3 regions of the Paenibacillus sabinae T27 genome follow, and region 1 is predicted to be linked to each of the others. Evidence: riboswitches for the same ligand, from Rfam matches in the RefSeq annotation. Region 1 holds a riboswitch; each other region holds the start of a gene.
The links. Region 1 has a riboswitch for cobalamin ahead of metE (5-methyltetrahydropteroyltriglutamate--homocysteine S-methyltransferase). Riboswitches for the same ligand answer to the same signal wherever they lie in the genome.
Positions count from the first base shown of each region.

Region 1 (4,219 bases):
GCAGACACAGCTACGGCAGCGGACGCGGGCACGGCTACTACAAGAACCGGTACGGAAGCTCCAGCTAATCGCCGGACTGTTGTAAAAGATGCATTGCGTCAACGGCTTGCGCCGCCCTATATGAGGCGGCGCAAGCCGTTTCTGCTTTGGAGGGAGAGCATCTAGATTATGAATCCGAACCCGGGGCAGACGCTGACAAAGCCTGCTCTAATTCCCGGATGAATTCCCCGGAATCCTTATATGGATTTTCTCCCTCCAGAAGTCTTAGCAGGATTTGGCGCATATCCGCCGAAAGCTCCAGCTCATCCGACCAGCTGCGTTCTTCGCCTCCCGGTACCGGTGTGTAACCGGAATACAGCATGAAGAGCATAAGATGCCCGATATCGTGCAAATCGGAGGCGATGACCGCAGGCATCCTCCTAGGCAGCCCGTCCTGATCCAGCCCATGCTCGCTGTCGTCTACCGGACCGTCATGTCCTATCCGGCGGGCCAGCCCGAAGTCGATTAAATATAGTTCCTCTCCCCGGAGAATGACATTCGGAATGCGAAGATCGAGGTGGACAAAGCCCCGCTCATGGACATGCTTCACCCGCTCCATCAATTGCAAGGCAAAGCGCAGCGTGTCTTTTTCTCCGAACAGTACCCCCTGCTCGAAAATCAGCTGCTCCAGCGTAAATCCTTCAATATAGTCGGTAACCAGCCACGCCGAGCCTTGTTCCTCAAAAAAATCCCGGAAGGCGGGGATACAGGGATGCTGCAGCTGCTGCAAAATATCCCGCTCCCGCATAAGCATTTTCTTTCCGACATCCCGTTTGCTCGGCTTTGCCTGTTTGAGGGCGACCTGGCGGTTCTCCTCCGTGTCCAGGCAGCGGTATGCCAGTCCGTAGCTCCCTGTTCCAATCCGGGACAATACTTTGTACCGCTTACCGATCCAATCTCCCTCTTCCCGGGGATAATCCCTCCAGGCGGACAAAAAAGCGCGCAGGCGTGCAAACAATGAATATCCTCCCAACGTTACTTCCGTAATAATGTGATCTTTATGTTCATTATTGCACATTTCCCCGAGTGTACTTCAAGTCTGAAGGATGAGGTGAAATGCGGACGTTAGGTATTCTTTACTGGAAATGGGGCTTGCAAGTTTCAGAAACTGCGGGCAATGTTTAAGCTACTAATAATAAAACTTTAAATCATTTTTTAAGGAGGCGAAAGCTTGGATCTACTTGCAATTCTCAAAGCCGTTATTCTGGGTCTGGTGGAAGGCCTGACCGAATTTGCTCCGGTGTCCTCTACCGGCCACATGATTATTGTCGACGATATGTGGCTGAAATCCCAGGAGTTTCTCGGAAAATACACGGCCAATACGTTCAAAGTCGTCATTCAGCTCGGCTCGATCCTTGCGGTCGTCGTGATCTTCCGAAATCGTTTCATCGATCTGCTCGGACTGAAACGCTTCAGCCGGGGAGCGCTTGAGCCTGTTCCGGACGGCCAACCGTCCCCAAATCCCGGATCAGGCCGTCTAAAGCTAGGACAGGTATTGGCGGGGCTGCTCCCTGCGGGTGTTGCCGGCATGCTGTTCGAGGATTACATTGATGAGTACCTCTTCTCGACGTCAACCGTGCTGATCGGTCTTGTGATTGGTGCCATATTTATGATCTGCGCGGATTTGTTCGCACCAAAGCGTGTGAAGGTGCAGACCGTTGATCAGATTACATACGGGCAGGCGCTTACAGTCGGTCTGATTCAGTGCTTCTCGCTGTGGCCTGGCTTCTCGCGTTCCGGTTCGACGATTTCGGGAGGCGTCCTTCTGGGCATGAGCCACCGCGCCGCTGCCGATTTCACCTTTATTATGGCGGTTCCGATCATGGCGGGCGCAAGCTTCATCTCTCTGCTCAAGAACTGGCAGTATTTTACGCTGGACGCGCTGCCGTTCTTTATTGCCGGATTTATCAGCGCCTTCGTGTTCGCGCTGCTGTCGATGCGGTTCTTCCTGAAGCTGATCAACCGGATCAAATTGCTGCCGTTCGCCATCTACCGAATCGTACTGGCCGCGATCGTCTATATTATTTTCTTTTAACCGGTTATCAGGTATTGCTATAACTGGAGCCTCCATCTTCTATTGCGGGCCGCAAAGTCTTGCCGTAACATAAATGGTGTACTCAATATTCAAGCAACCATTCACCTTAAATAACGGAAACAGGTGCTTACCGGACCGAAATAGGCCGGAGGCTTAAAAGGGAAGCTCGGTGCAAAGCCGACGCGGTCCCGCCACTGTAACGGAAGAGTCTATCAGCATTTATGCCACTGTCAGCCCGGGCTTGACGGGAAGGCCGCTGACGACGATGACGCCTCAGCCAGGAGACCTGCCTGTTTCGACGCACTGCTGTACCTACGGGAGATAGGGAGGTGTAAGATCGCAAACGTAATGAAATACGTAGGCGTCTTTCCCCCTGCGCTTCCGGGGTGAAGGACGCCTTTTTTAGTGGGATTTTGCAGGTTCAGAACATAGAGGAGGAACGAAAGAGATGACAAGGAATGCCATAACAAGCAATCTCGGATATCCGAGAATCGGAGCCAACCGGGAATGGAAAAAAGCGCTGGAAGCCTACTGGGCGGGAAAGATCAATGAGGAGCAGCTTCGGACGGAAATGGATCAGTTTCAGCTCAGCAATCTGCGCAAGCAGCAGGAAGCAGGCATCGACCTGATACCCGTTGGAGATTTCACATATTACGATCATGTGCTGGATACGGCGGTCATGTTCGGCATTGTGCCTCCGCGCTATCGGTATGAAGGCGGGCCTGACGGGCTGGATCTGTATTTTGCCATGGCCCGCGGGAATTCCCGGGCGGCGGCATGCGAAATGACGAAATGGTTCAATACGAACTATCATTATATTGTGCCGGAGATCGGCGATATTCAGCCTGTGCTGACCGAGAACAAACCGCTGGCCGCATACCGGTTCGCCAAATCGCAGGCGGGCATTGACGGCAAGCCTGTCGTCATCGGATTATATACGTTCCTGAAGCTTTCCAAAGGGTTTGCCCTCTCGGAAATCCGCAGCGTGGCGGAGCGGTTCCTGCCGGTCTATGTCCAGCTGCTGCAGGAACTGGAGCAGGAGGGCGCGGCATGGGTCCAAATCGACGAGCCGGCTGTCGTAACCGGACTTCAGGAAGAGGATATTGAACTGCTGGGCCATATTTACGGCGCCCTTCATGCCGCGGTTCCGGGTCTTCGCATCATGCTGCAGACATACTTTGAGTCGGTGCAGCCGCTTGAAGCCCTGCTGAAGCTGCCGGTGCAGGGGCTTGGTCTTGATTTTGTGCACGGCGGCGAAGCCAATCTCGAAGCAATCGAGCGTCTGGGCTGGCCGGAGGACAAGACGCTGGGAGCCGGTGTGATTGACGGGCGAGGCATTTGGCGCTGCGATCCGGAGGAGAAGCTGGCTCTGGCGGAAAGGCTGGAGCGGCTTGTGCCGGAAGGCAAGCTGATTCTGCAGCCGTCATGCAGCCTGCTGCATGTGCCCGTGACGGTGCAGGGCGAGGATCGGCTGAAGCCGGAGGTGCGGAATGCGCTGGCCTTCGCCGACGAGAAGCTGGCAGAGCTTGGGCTACTGAAGCTGGCGCTACTTGAAGGCAGGGAAGCGGCCGGTGCGCAGTGGGCCGGGGCGAAGGCAGCGCTGGATGCTTTCCGCAAGCTGCCGGAGCGAAACCGCGTGGATGTGGCGGAGCTTGAACGCGGTCTGGAGGAGCTGACGGACCGGAGGAACACGGTCTACGCCGAGCGGGCCAAGCGCCAGCAGGACAAGTGGCGGCTGCCGCTGCTGCCGACAACGACGATCGGGAGCTTTCCGCAGACGCCGGAGGTCCGGCAGGCGCGGCTGAAATGGCGCAAGGGCGAGCTGAGCCCGGAACGCTATGATGAATTTATCCGCCGGCAGATCGCGGACTCCATCACGCTTCAAGAGAAGATCGGTCTGGACGTTCTGGTGCATGGCGAGTTCGAACGCACCGATATGGTGGAGTTCTTCGGCGAGAAGCTGGACGGCTTCCTGTTCACCCGGAACGGCTGGGTGCAGTCCTATGGCTCCCGCTGCGTCAAGCCGCCGGTCATTTATGCCGACGTCGCTTTCACCGAGCCGATGACCGTCAAGGAAAGCGTCTATGCGCAATCTTTGACGAAGCTTCCGGTCAAGGGTATGCTCACCGGTCCGGTCACGATTCT
Region 1 is NZ_CP004078.1:3,665,039-3,669,257, reverse strand. Features, by position in the region: gene PSAB_RS16930 (hypothetical protein) at 1-68, shown strand, start outside; gene PSAB_RS16925 (serine/threonine protein kinase) at 167-997, opposite strand; gene PSAB_RS16920 (undecaprenyl-diphosphate phosphatase) at 1,211-2,074, shown strand; cobalamin riboswitch at 2,179-2,382, shown strand; gene metE (5-methyltetrahydropteroyltriglutamate--homocysteine S-methyltransferase) at 2,523-4,219, shown strand, end outside.

Region 2 (4,219 bases), 2.6 Mb from region 1:
TATGAGTCGCATCGGCCAGTCTTTGAAGAGCCTCAAGCGCTACTGACCCGTTTATGGAGCCTTCCATAATCGTTCCCTGTGGTCCTTCTACTGCCAAAGACACCGGCACTTCCTTCGGCAGAACCGTAACCGTCCCGGTGTAACGCACGACTGTCGGCGCGGCATTGTCCTGGTAGCCGGTAATTTGGAGCGCCTGCGTTCCAGGCGTCAGATCCGTTCCGAACGAGGCGACTCCCTGATCGTTCGTAGCGGCTGTTTTGCCGCCGATGGAGACGGTAACTCCGGAAGCCGCCGCGATGATGGGATTTCCGTTAAAGTCCCAGGATTTTTTATGAACCGTTACTTCAAGAGCTTTGCCTTCTTTCGGCGTAACCGGCGATAGCGTTACGGAATCCACCAGCTGTGTGACACCGTAGTCTCCATAATAGACATAGAGCCGGTCTCCGTCCTGAAGCGCAAAGTCATTAATCGCGGTATAACCGCTGACCCACTGGCCGCCGCGCTGAACGATGTACATCCAGCCGTCATAGCCACCATACTTTTTCTCCTTGACGCCAGCTATTTCGCTGATATACGCGCCATACGCGGTCATTTTGCTGACAACCGCAATCCCTTTGGTATCCGCCAGCTTGTTCAGCGCATCCAGTGCGCTGCTTCCGTACACGCTGCCCTCGCCCAAGGATGCCGTTGGCCCCTCGATCGCTACGGACACCCGGACAAGCGGGTGTGCCGCCGGAGGGTTCGCGATAAAATTATACAGATTGCTGTCGCCGCCGGCCGTGAACAGGTTGTAGGCGGTCAGCGCCTGCAGTGCCTGCTCCGTGGCAAAAGCGTCGCCGCCGCCGGACAACAGGTGGGTAAAGGCCCCATCTGCCGTACGGAAGCTCATCAGACGGCTGATCAGATTGCTGCCGTTCTTGGTGAAGTCTGCGCCGGCCGGATTGATACCGTACGCGGTCAGGCCGATAATGGCCTGCGAGACGCTCTCGCTGCTCTCTCCATAGCCTCCGTGAGCCGTATTCTGCTGAGCGGACAGCCACTGCACCGCTCTTTGCCCGGCTGTCGCAACAGCCGGATCACTCTTGTAAGGGGCCAGGGCAACCAGAGCCATTCCCGTAAGGTCGGGCTCGCTCAGACCTCCGCCGGTAAGGGCAAAGCCTCCGTCACCGTTTTGACTGGAAAGAATGTGCTGAACCAGCTTGTCGCGGGTCCAATTCGCATCGGACGGCACCGTATAGCTGCCGGAATCCAGCGCGATCAAGCCATAGACAGCGTTGTTTAGACTTTGTCCGGTGATGCCGCTGCTGCTGTAGATCGGCTCGATCAGATTATAACCTGCAATATTTGCAGGATCTTCTCCGACCGCTTTAGCCGCCAAAGCGTATCTGGCATAGTCGGTAACGGCGGAAAAGACTCCTTTCTCCTTTTCTACCTTTTGTTTAAGTGCGGCAGTGTAGGAATCCGGCACTTTGTAACCGGCTTGAGCCAAGCCGATCGCCTGCCATTCCGAGACTACCCCCTGCTTCAAAATGGACTCTGCCGCGGAATACACGGCATCGGTTACGCCGATCGACTGGGCCACGGCCGCACCCGCTGCTGCTCCGGTATCTGCAGTCCCCGCCCCCTGGGAATCCGCTGCCTCGGCAAGCGCATGCCCCGCCGGTGCAAAGGACACGCCCAGCAAGGAAAAAATCATCAATAATGCCATTCCCAGCGCCAGAATTCTGGAAGAAATCCTGCTCTTCATTCTTCAACCTCTTTCTCTCTTGAGTATTATGGGAGTCTTCCGAAACCATAAAAAAAGACCGCCCCGGAGGGACGGTCTTTCGGAAAAACGAGCCGGGAATCCATGCTGTATAAGCCACTCCCGGCATCGGCCGCGCGTAAATGCCAGATGCCCTCACCCCCCGAAGGACACTGAACCTTGACTGAAAAAAGGCAGGTCTCCTGGCTTATGCCTCATCGCCTCCCCTCCGGCCTTCCCGTTCGCCTTGAACAGTGGCTTGTTTCAGAGGAGCGCTCCGCATATACAGTGGCGGGACCGCGCCGGATTCCAACCGGCTTCCCTTTTAAGCAGGCTTGTAATCGGCCTGCACCTTTTTTAAGACTATATTAAATTTTGACAATCTTTATCATATCGGTTATCACAAGGGTTGTCCATACATGAAAAGCCATTAAGCCATGAAATTGAACGCGTAAATTCTCCGCTATTCCGCCGGAGAACTCGCGCTTGCCGAAGGGGATGGAGCCGCCTGCGGAGCTTCCATAAGGACCAGCGTATAGTCTTCGGCTTTCACCGTGCTGCCGGCCGTCAGCTTAGGGGCGGAAACGAGCGTTACCTTCACCTGGTTAGGTGCGACAGCGGAAGATCCTCCGCTCCCGCCGGATGAACCCGGTGCCGGGGAGTCCGCAATGCTTGACCCGGCGGCTGGCTCTCCAGGCGGCGACGGCGAGCTTGCAGGAACGGTCCCGCCGGTAGCTGCCGATGGGCCGGCCGAGGCCGAGAGCGAATCCCCGGCGGCCTTGCTCTCATCGGCGGACACCGTGTCCGCCTGGCCTTGGCCGCTGCCGGCGTTTCCAGCTGTTCCCCCACCGGAGGCCGCCGCTCCCGAACCGGCAGCGCCGGCGGAACCCGCTGCTCCACCGGCATTCGAAGGGCTTGCCGATCCCGGCAGCCCGCAGTCATGGACCAGGCTGTCCACTTTATACACTTCAGCCTGGCCGGTACCGGCATCCACCTCAATCTCCGCCGGATTAAACTCGCGGCAGGCGTCCGGGGAGGCGAAGGCGAACAGCAGCGAGCCTCCGCCCCCGCCGCGCTCAAGATAGGCGGCGGCTTCGAGATAGCCCGCGCCAGCCGCAGACTGCGTCGGCGAAGGCTGCGGCGAGGCGGCCGGAGTCGCTTCGTCTCCGCCGCCCTTCAATAGGCGGGCCGCAAGGGCGCCTGCAACCAGCAGAACGATAACGGCCGCGCCGAAGATCATCAGCTGAAACCGGCGGCGGCGCACCCACTTGGCCAGCGGCGAGGCCGCTTGCCCCCGGGCCTCTCCATATACGTTTTGCAGCGCGGGTCCCGCCGGGGCCATATATGTTTTTCGGAATTCGCGGCTCTTGAACGCTTCACGGTCATGGCTGGCGAAATACTTTAAAATCGCCCGCCGGTAGCCCGGCTGGAGCTTCCTTGAGGAAATGGTGAACAGCGGATTGTCCTGCGACCAGGCCAGAAAACGGTAGACCGCTTCCTTGCCGCCTTCCTCCTTCCTCCGGACATGCTCCAGCAGCGCATCATACTCGAGCGGCCCTCCCTCGCGGGCGCTGCTGTGGTAGAAGGCCAGCGGCAGGCGGGCAAAAGGCTCGGCTCCGGGGCTCTCTTTCATCCAGCGTCGTCCCAGAAGCTGCACATCGTCCAGTTCCTGCGGAGACAGGCCGTCAAAAATATGCTCGTCCGGGTTCTCCTCCCCGAACCAGCGGTACGCCGTGCGCAGTACATTCGCCTTCCGCCTGCTGTGCAGGTCAAGCGGCGGGTCCCATTCGCCCATATCGAGGGCGTAGCGGACAAATGACAGCTCCAGCAGCTGCTCCTGCGTAATATCTTCAATCGACAGCCGCTCCAGCAAATACCGGTCGGCCGCGGCGGCCAGCTCCTTCTGGAGCGCCAGCGCTTCGGGGCGGATGCCTGCTCTCCGGCGGCGGTCCTTCTCTGCTTGTTCAATGCGGCTATGGATCGCCGCCACGGCTCCCACCGGATCACGCTCCCGCTCCAGCTTCTCCGGCAAATAATCGAGCAGCGCGTCATGGACAGCCGGTTGACGCAGCGCTTCAGGCATGAACCGGTCCCAATGCCCTATCCACTCCAGCAGCCCCGCGGCGTTCGCGGCCGACGCCAGCCGGGATTCCACATAGGGCTGGAACAGAAGACGCGCAAAGACCGGGGTCGTCAGCAGCTTGCGGAAAAAGGCGGCAGCCAGCTCCCCGCCGCTCTCAACTACGCCAAACGCTTCCTCCAGAGAATCCGTGCGGCCGGCATTTTGCGCGTTCAGCATCCCGTTAATAAAGTAATCGACGATCCGCGTCCGGTAATTATGGCCCTTCAGCGAAAAATAATCCCGGAAGCTCTCCAGAACGGCCGTCTCCGGTATCGCCTTCTGCCGGACGGCGTCGAATTCGCGGTCGAAGCGCTCCAGAAACAGGTCGTTCAGCCGGATTTTCGACTCCAGCG
Region 2 is NZ_CP004078.1:1,038,021-1,042,239, reverse strand. Features, by position in the region: gene PSAB_RS24445 (S-layer homology domain-containing protein) at 1-1,747, opposite strand, end outside; cobalamin riboswitch at 1,921-2,115, opposite strand; gene PSAB_RS04655 (GAP1-N2 domain-containing protein) at 2,208-4,219, opposite strand, start outside.
Region 2: it holds a riboswitch for cobalamin, as region 1 does, so the genes downstream of both, PSAB_RS24445 (S-layer homology domain-containing protein) here and metE (5-methyltetrahydropteroyltriglutamate--homocysteine S-methyltransferase) in region 1, are expected to answer to the same signal.

Region 3 (4,219 bases), 2.0 Mb from region 1:
AGCCGATGGACAGGCTGCCGTGCTTCAGCAGCTCACTCACTTGCTCCTCGGGTTCCAGCAGTTCCCCGCCTTCCCATACGCCCTCGCGCATCATGAAGTCGGACGCTTTGGCCTTTTGCGCCGCCTGGATGCGGAAGCGGTGAAGAAGACCCTCCAGGGCAATTTCCATATAATGATCGAGATCATGATAGAAGCCTCCCTCATCCGCCGCTTGCCGCAGACCCGTAACGATCCCGTGCTGGACGCCAAGCCGGACAAGGTTGAGCGTATTGAATGACAGATTGCCTTTGCCGGAGCAGTAATTGCGTCCGAAGCGGTCGCCGAGCACCCGGGTGCGGCAGCCCATGGTTGCGAATTCGGTATCCGGGTTCGCCGGGTCGTAGTACGCCAGATTCAGCGGGGCGTCCAGATTCGCGAAATTCGGGTACAGCCGCCGCGCCGAGCATTCCGCAGCCTTCAGGAACAGCTCGTAGTTAGGATCGCCCGGCTGCTGGTTCACGCCTTTTTTACATTTGAAGATCTGAATCGGGAACACCGGCGTTTCTCCGCTGCCCAGTCCATTCATCGTCGCCGTCAGCAGGGAATCGATAACAAGCTGTCCCTCGGGCGAGGTGCAGGTGCCGTAATTGATGCTGGTAAACGGAATTTGTCCGCCCGCTCTGGAAGACATCGTGTTCAGGTTATGTATAAGACTCTCGGAGGCTTGGAGCGTTTCGCTCTCGGTCTCCTTCAGCGCGTAGCGGAAGGCCTTCGGGTACCGTTCCTTCAGATCGGTCCGGCTCATGGTGATTTCCCCGAGATCCTCGCTTGCTTGTCCTTCTTCAAAATAATCCAGGCCCTTGCGGAACTGCTTGGCGAAGGATTTGGCCACATAAGGGGCGAGATCGTGGTCGAGCTTGCTTCCGGATACGCCGCCGTATTGAGCGTTTTGCTGGGATTGAAAAATAATCGCCGTAAGCGCCATAGCCGTCATAATGGAGTTCGGAGGCCGCACGCTGCCGTTGCCGGTGTTGAAGCCCTGCCGGAGCAGCTTGTCAAACGGGATGAAAATGCAGTTCGTCGTTCCGATGGCGTATTGGTCCAGATCGTGCACGTAGACGACGTTTTCCTTGATCGCCTGCACAAGCTGTGGCGGCATCGTAAAGCTGCGGGCATACCACTTGGAATACTCGCTGCCGAATTTGCTCATCTTGCCGGAGAAGCTTTCCCCGTTAAGATTGGCATTCTCCCTCAGCAGATCCATGTCCCGGCTGTCGATAATATCGCGCCCCAGACCGATAACTTCCTCCAACAGAACTTCGTTTGCGCTTTGCCCGCTTGTTTGCCGTTTCTCCAGCAGCGTCATTGTGCAGTTCTCCTCTCCGTAACGTCCCTGTCTTAAACTTTGGTTGTCTTGCCTTCGGGTACCTTTCCTGCATTCCAAAAAGGCATTTCCCGCCAAAGAACGCAGAAAATGCCACTATGCAAGCCCGGCCCGATTGAACAAAGCCCGGTCATCTAAAAATACATAGCGGACACCTCTCCTGTTCCTCGCAGGCGCTGGTATGAATGGTGTCTCTAAGAAACAGGCAGGTCTCCTGGCTTCCGTCTGTTCTTCCGGCGCCTTCCCGAAGAGCTGCCTTGCGCTCTCAGTGGCCCTATGCCGGAAGATGCCGCCCTCGTCCTCGCCTGAGGAGGGGCATCCGGTTACAGTGGCGGGACCGCAGCGGATTCGCACCGCGCTTCCCTATTAAGCTCGAACTCTCCGTCAGAGAGTCAAGCACCTGATTCTACTATATTTTGTTGTGATTTATTTAAGATAACCCAATATATTGTATCTGTAAACATATTTTTTGATTTTTTGATATCCACAGAACATCCACAAACGGTCCACAGGTAATCCACAAATTCATCCACAAACCTGCCGCTTAGGGGGTGGAAAAGGTGGGCATACCGGGCTCGTTAGTGTCCGGATTTGCCTTCGATTTTGCCTCAACCAATCTCGCATGCTCTCCGGCCACTGATGAATGAGAGAGAATGATTTGTAGCCCGGCTCCCCAGTTGCTACAATATAGGAAAGATGGCAGGGATGTTTCCAAAAGTTCAGTATGGAGAGGGAGGCTATTCAAATGGCTATCGCCGAAATTACCGTAATTCCGATCGGGACCGGCAGCACCAGTCTCAGCAGCTACGTCGCCGGGATGCAGCGCGCACTGGAGAGCGTTGAGGGCATTACCTTTGAGCTTACATCTATGGGAACCATTATTGAAGGCCCGCTGCCGCGCATTCTGGCGGCCGTCGAGGTTCTGCACGAGACGCCGTTCGCGGCCGGTGCCCAGCGCGTGTCCACTGCGCTCAAAATCGACGACCGCCGTGACAAAGCGGCCAGCAGCAAGCAGAAGCTGGAGTCGGTAGAGCGGAAGCTGCACGGAGAATAAGAGCGGGCGGGGCGCCAGGGCCCGGCATGATTGCGGCCCTGCGGCCCACCGTGCCGCAGGGAGGCGGCCAATGGCTGGCGCCCGCCGGTTGGCTCCAATCGAACGTATGCAGCGCCGACCTGCGCTCCCCACAGGTTGGGTCAGGGCATTCTCTTTCGCAGGGAGCTGAATCCTTACCAATCCGGGGCGGAAAAAGAGTTGATTTTTTCGCCAAACAAGGTATAATAGTTTCTGTTGTGACGGAAAATTTACAACATGCTGGTGTAGCTCAGGGGTAGAGCAACGCACTCGTAATGCGTAGGCCGGGGGTTCAATTCCCTTCACCAGCATCCTATAAAGACAAGAATGGCGCAGGTTCCGGGATTTCGGGACTGCGCCTTTTTTTAGCTATTGGAGAGAAGCTCTTCCACTGTATGGTCAAAACTCCAATTGATTTGGGGTACACCATTCGCCTAGCGGTTTTTTTAGTATGGAACTCTCGATATACATCTGGATAGAGCCATTGTTAAAAGTTCTTCGTTGAACACACGGGATTGTCTATTTCGCTCAATTAGCCAATTAGCAAAACCTACTGCTGCTTGATACTCCTCATAATTTTCAGCATTCACCCGGAACTCAGCCAATTTAACCAATTGTGCGTATTCCTCATCCGATAATTGGATGCCCAGCCCAGAAAGTTGTCTCTGACGGATTCTCCGTGCCGAATCATCTTGTATGGCTCGGTGCGTATTGGACACTTGTCCCCCATGAAGTCGATAATACATTAAATTATGAGGGATATTTGCTAATTGCGCGCATGTGGAAAGCCGATTCCACAGTTCGTAATCTTCGGCGTGGGGATAGTTATGATCATAACGAATATGAAGACGATTTACTGAACTTCGGCGCATCATCACGGAAGGGTGTAATATGCAGCAATAAAATAATAGCCAGACCTTTATTTCTTCGTGATTCATAGGATTTAACTTGACGGGTCCAAGATAGTTAGTTGTGTATCCTGTTCCACAAACATCTATGCTGCGATTCTGATCCATAAAATAAGCCTGCACTTCCAAGCGGTTTAGTGCGGCTATATCATCGCTGTCCATACGCGCGATGTACTGACCCCGAGCCAGATCAAGTCCTTGATTCAGAGAAGTTACAATACCCATATTCTCGGAATGGAATATTTTCCTTACCCTTGTGTCTCCTATTTCATGTATGATTCCTGCTGATCCGTCAGTTGATCCGTCATCGATGATGATCAATTCCAGGTCGGTCAACGTTTGCAATAAAATTGAGTTAACTGCTTCCTGTAAATACAGTGCGTTATTATAGACCGGCATAATTACAGATATTTTTGGCACCCGGCATTCCTCCTAAGTCCTTGTCTCTCATTAACAGGTTATGATGAGACACACTAATGCGCGATAGAAGAACAGAAAAAAGGCATATGGTCGGAGTGTATTTGTTGTCGGCAGCCAGGACTGCTTCGACAATACCAACAAGAGAAGCCATTATTCTGCCTTTTTCGAGCAGCGCATTTTCCGGGAGGTCCTGCCGTTCCAACTTTCATCCGGCATTCATACTCTATTAAAAAGGAGGTGACAAGCGATGGATGACAGAAAGATTCGAAGTCTTTTGTCGAAAGAACCGGTAAATCCGAATATATCCTCGTCAGCCAGAGCATTATTGTCGTATTTGTACCAATTGCAGGGCAAGGCGATTATCTCCGGGCAGCATGAATATCTGGAGTCTCCGAACCAGTTCAGTCCGTACATTTTCAGCAAGACAGGCAAATACCCGAAGCTCAAAGGCGTGGA
Region 3 is NZ_CP004078.1:413,110-417,328, forward strand. Features, by position in the region: gene PSAB_RS01930 (anaerobic ribonucleoside triphosphate reductase) at 1-1,345, opposite strand, end outside; cobalamin riboswitch at 1,551-1,782, opposite strand; gene PSAB_RS01935 (MTH1187 family thiamine-binding protein) at 2,109-2,417, shown strand; tRNA gene PSAB_RS01940 (tRNA-Thr) at 2,675-2,746, shown strand; gene PSAB_RS01945 (glycosyltransferase family 2 protein) at 2,882-3,763, opposite strand; gene PSAB_RS01950 (glycosyl hydrolase) at 4,011-4,219, shown strand, end outside.
Region 3: it holds a riboswitch for cobalamin, as region 1 does, so the genes downstream of both, PSAB_RS01930 (anaerobic ribonucleoside triphosphate reductase) here and metE (5-methyltetrahydropteroyltriglutamate--homocysteine S-methyltransferase) in region 1, are expected to answer to the same signal.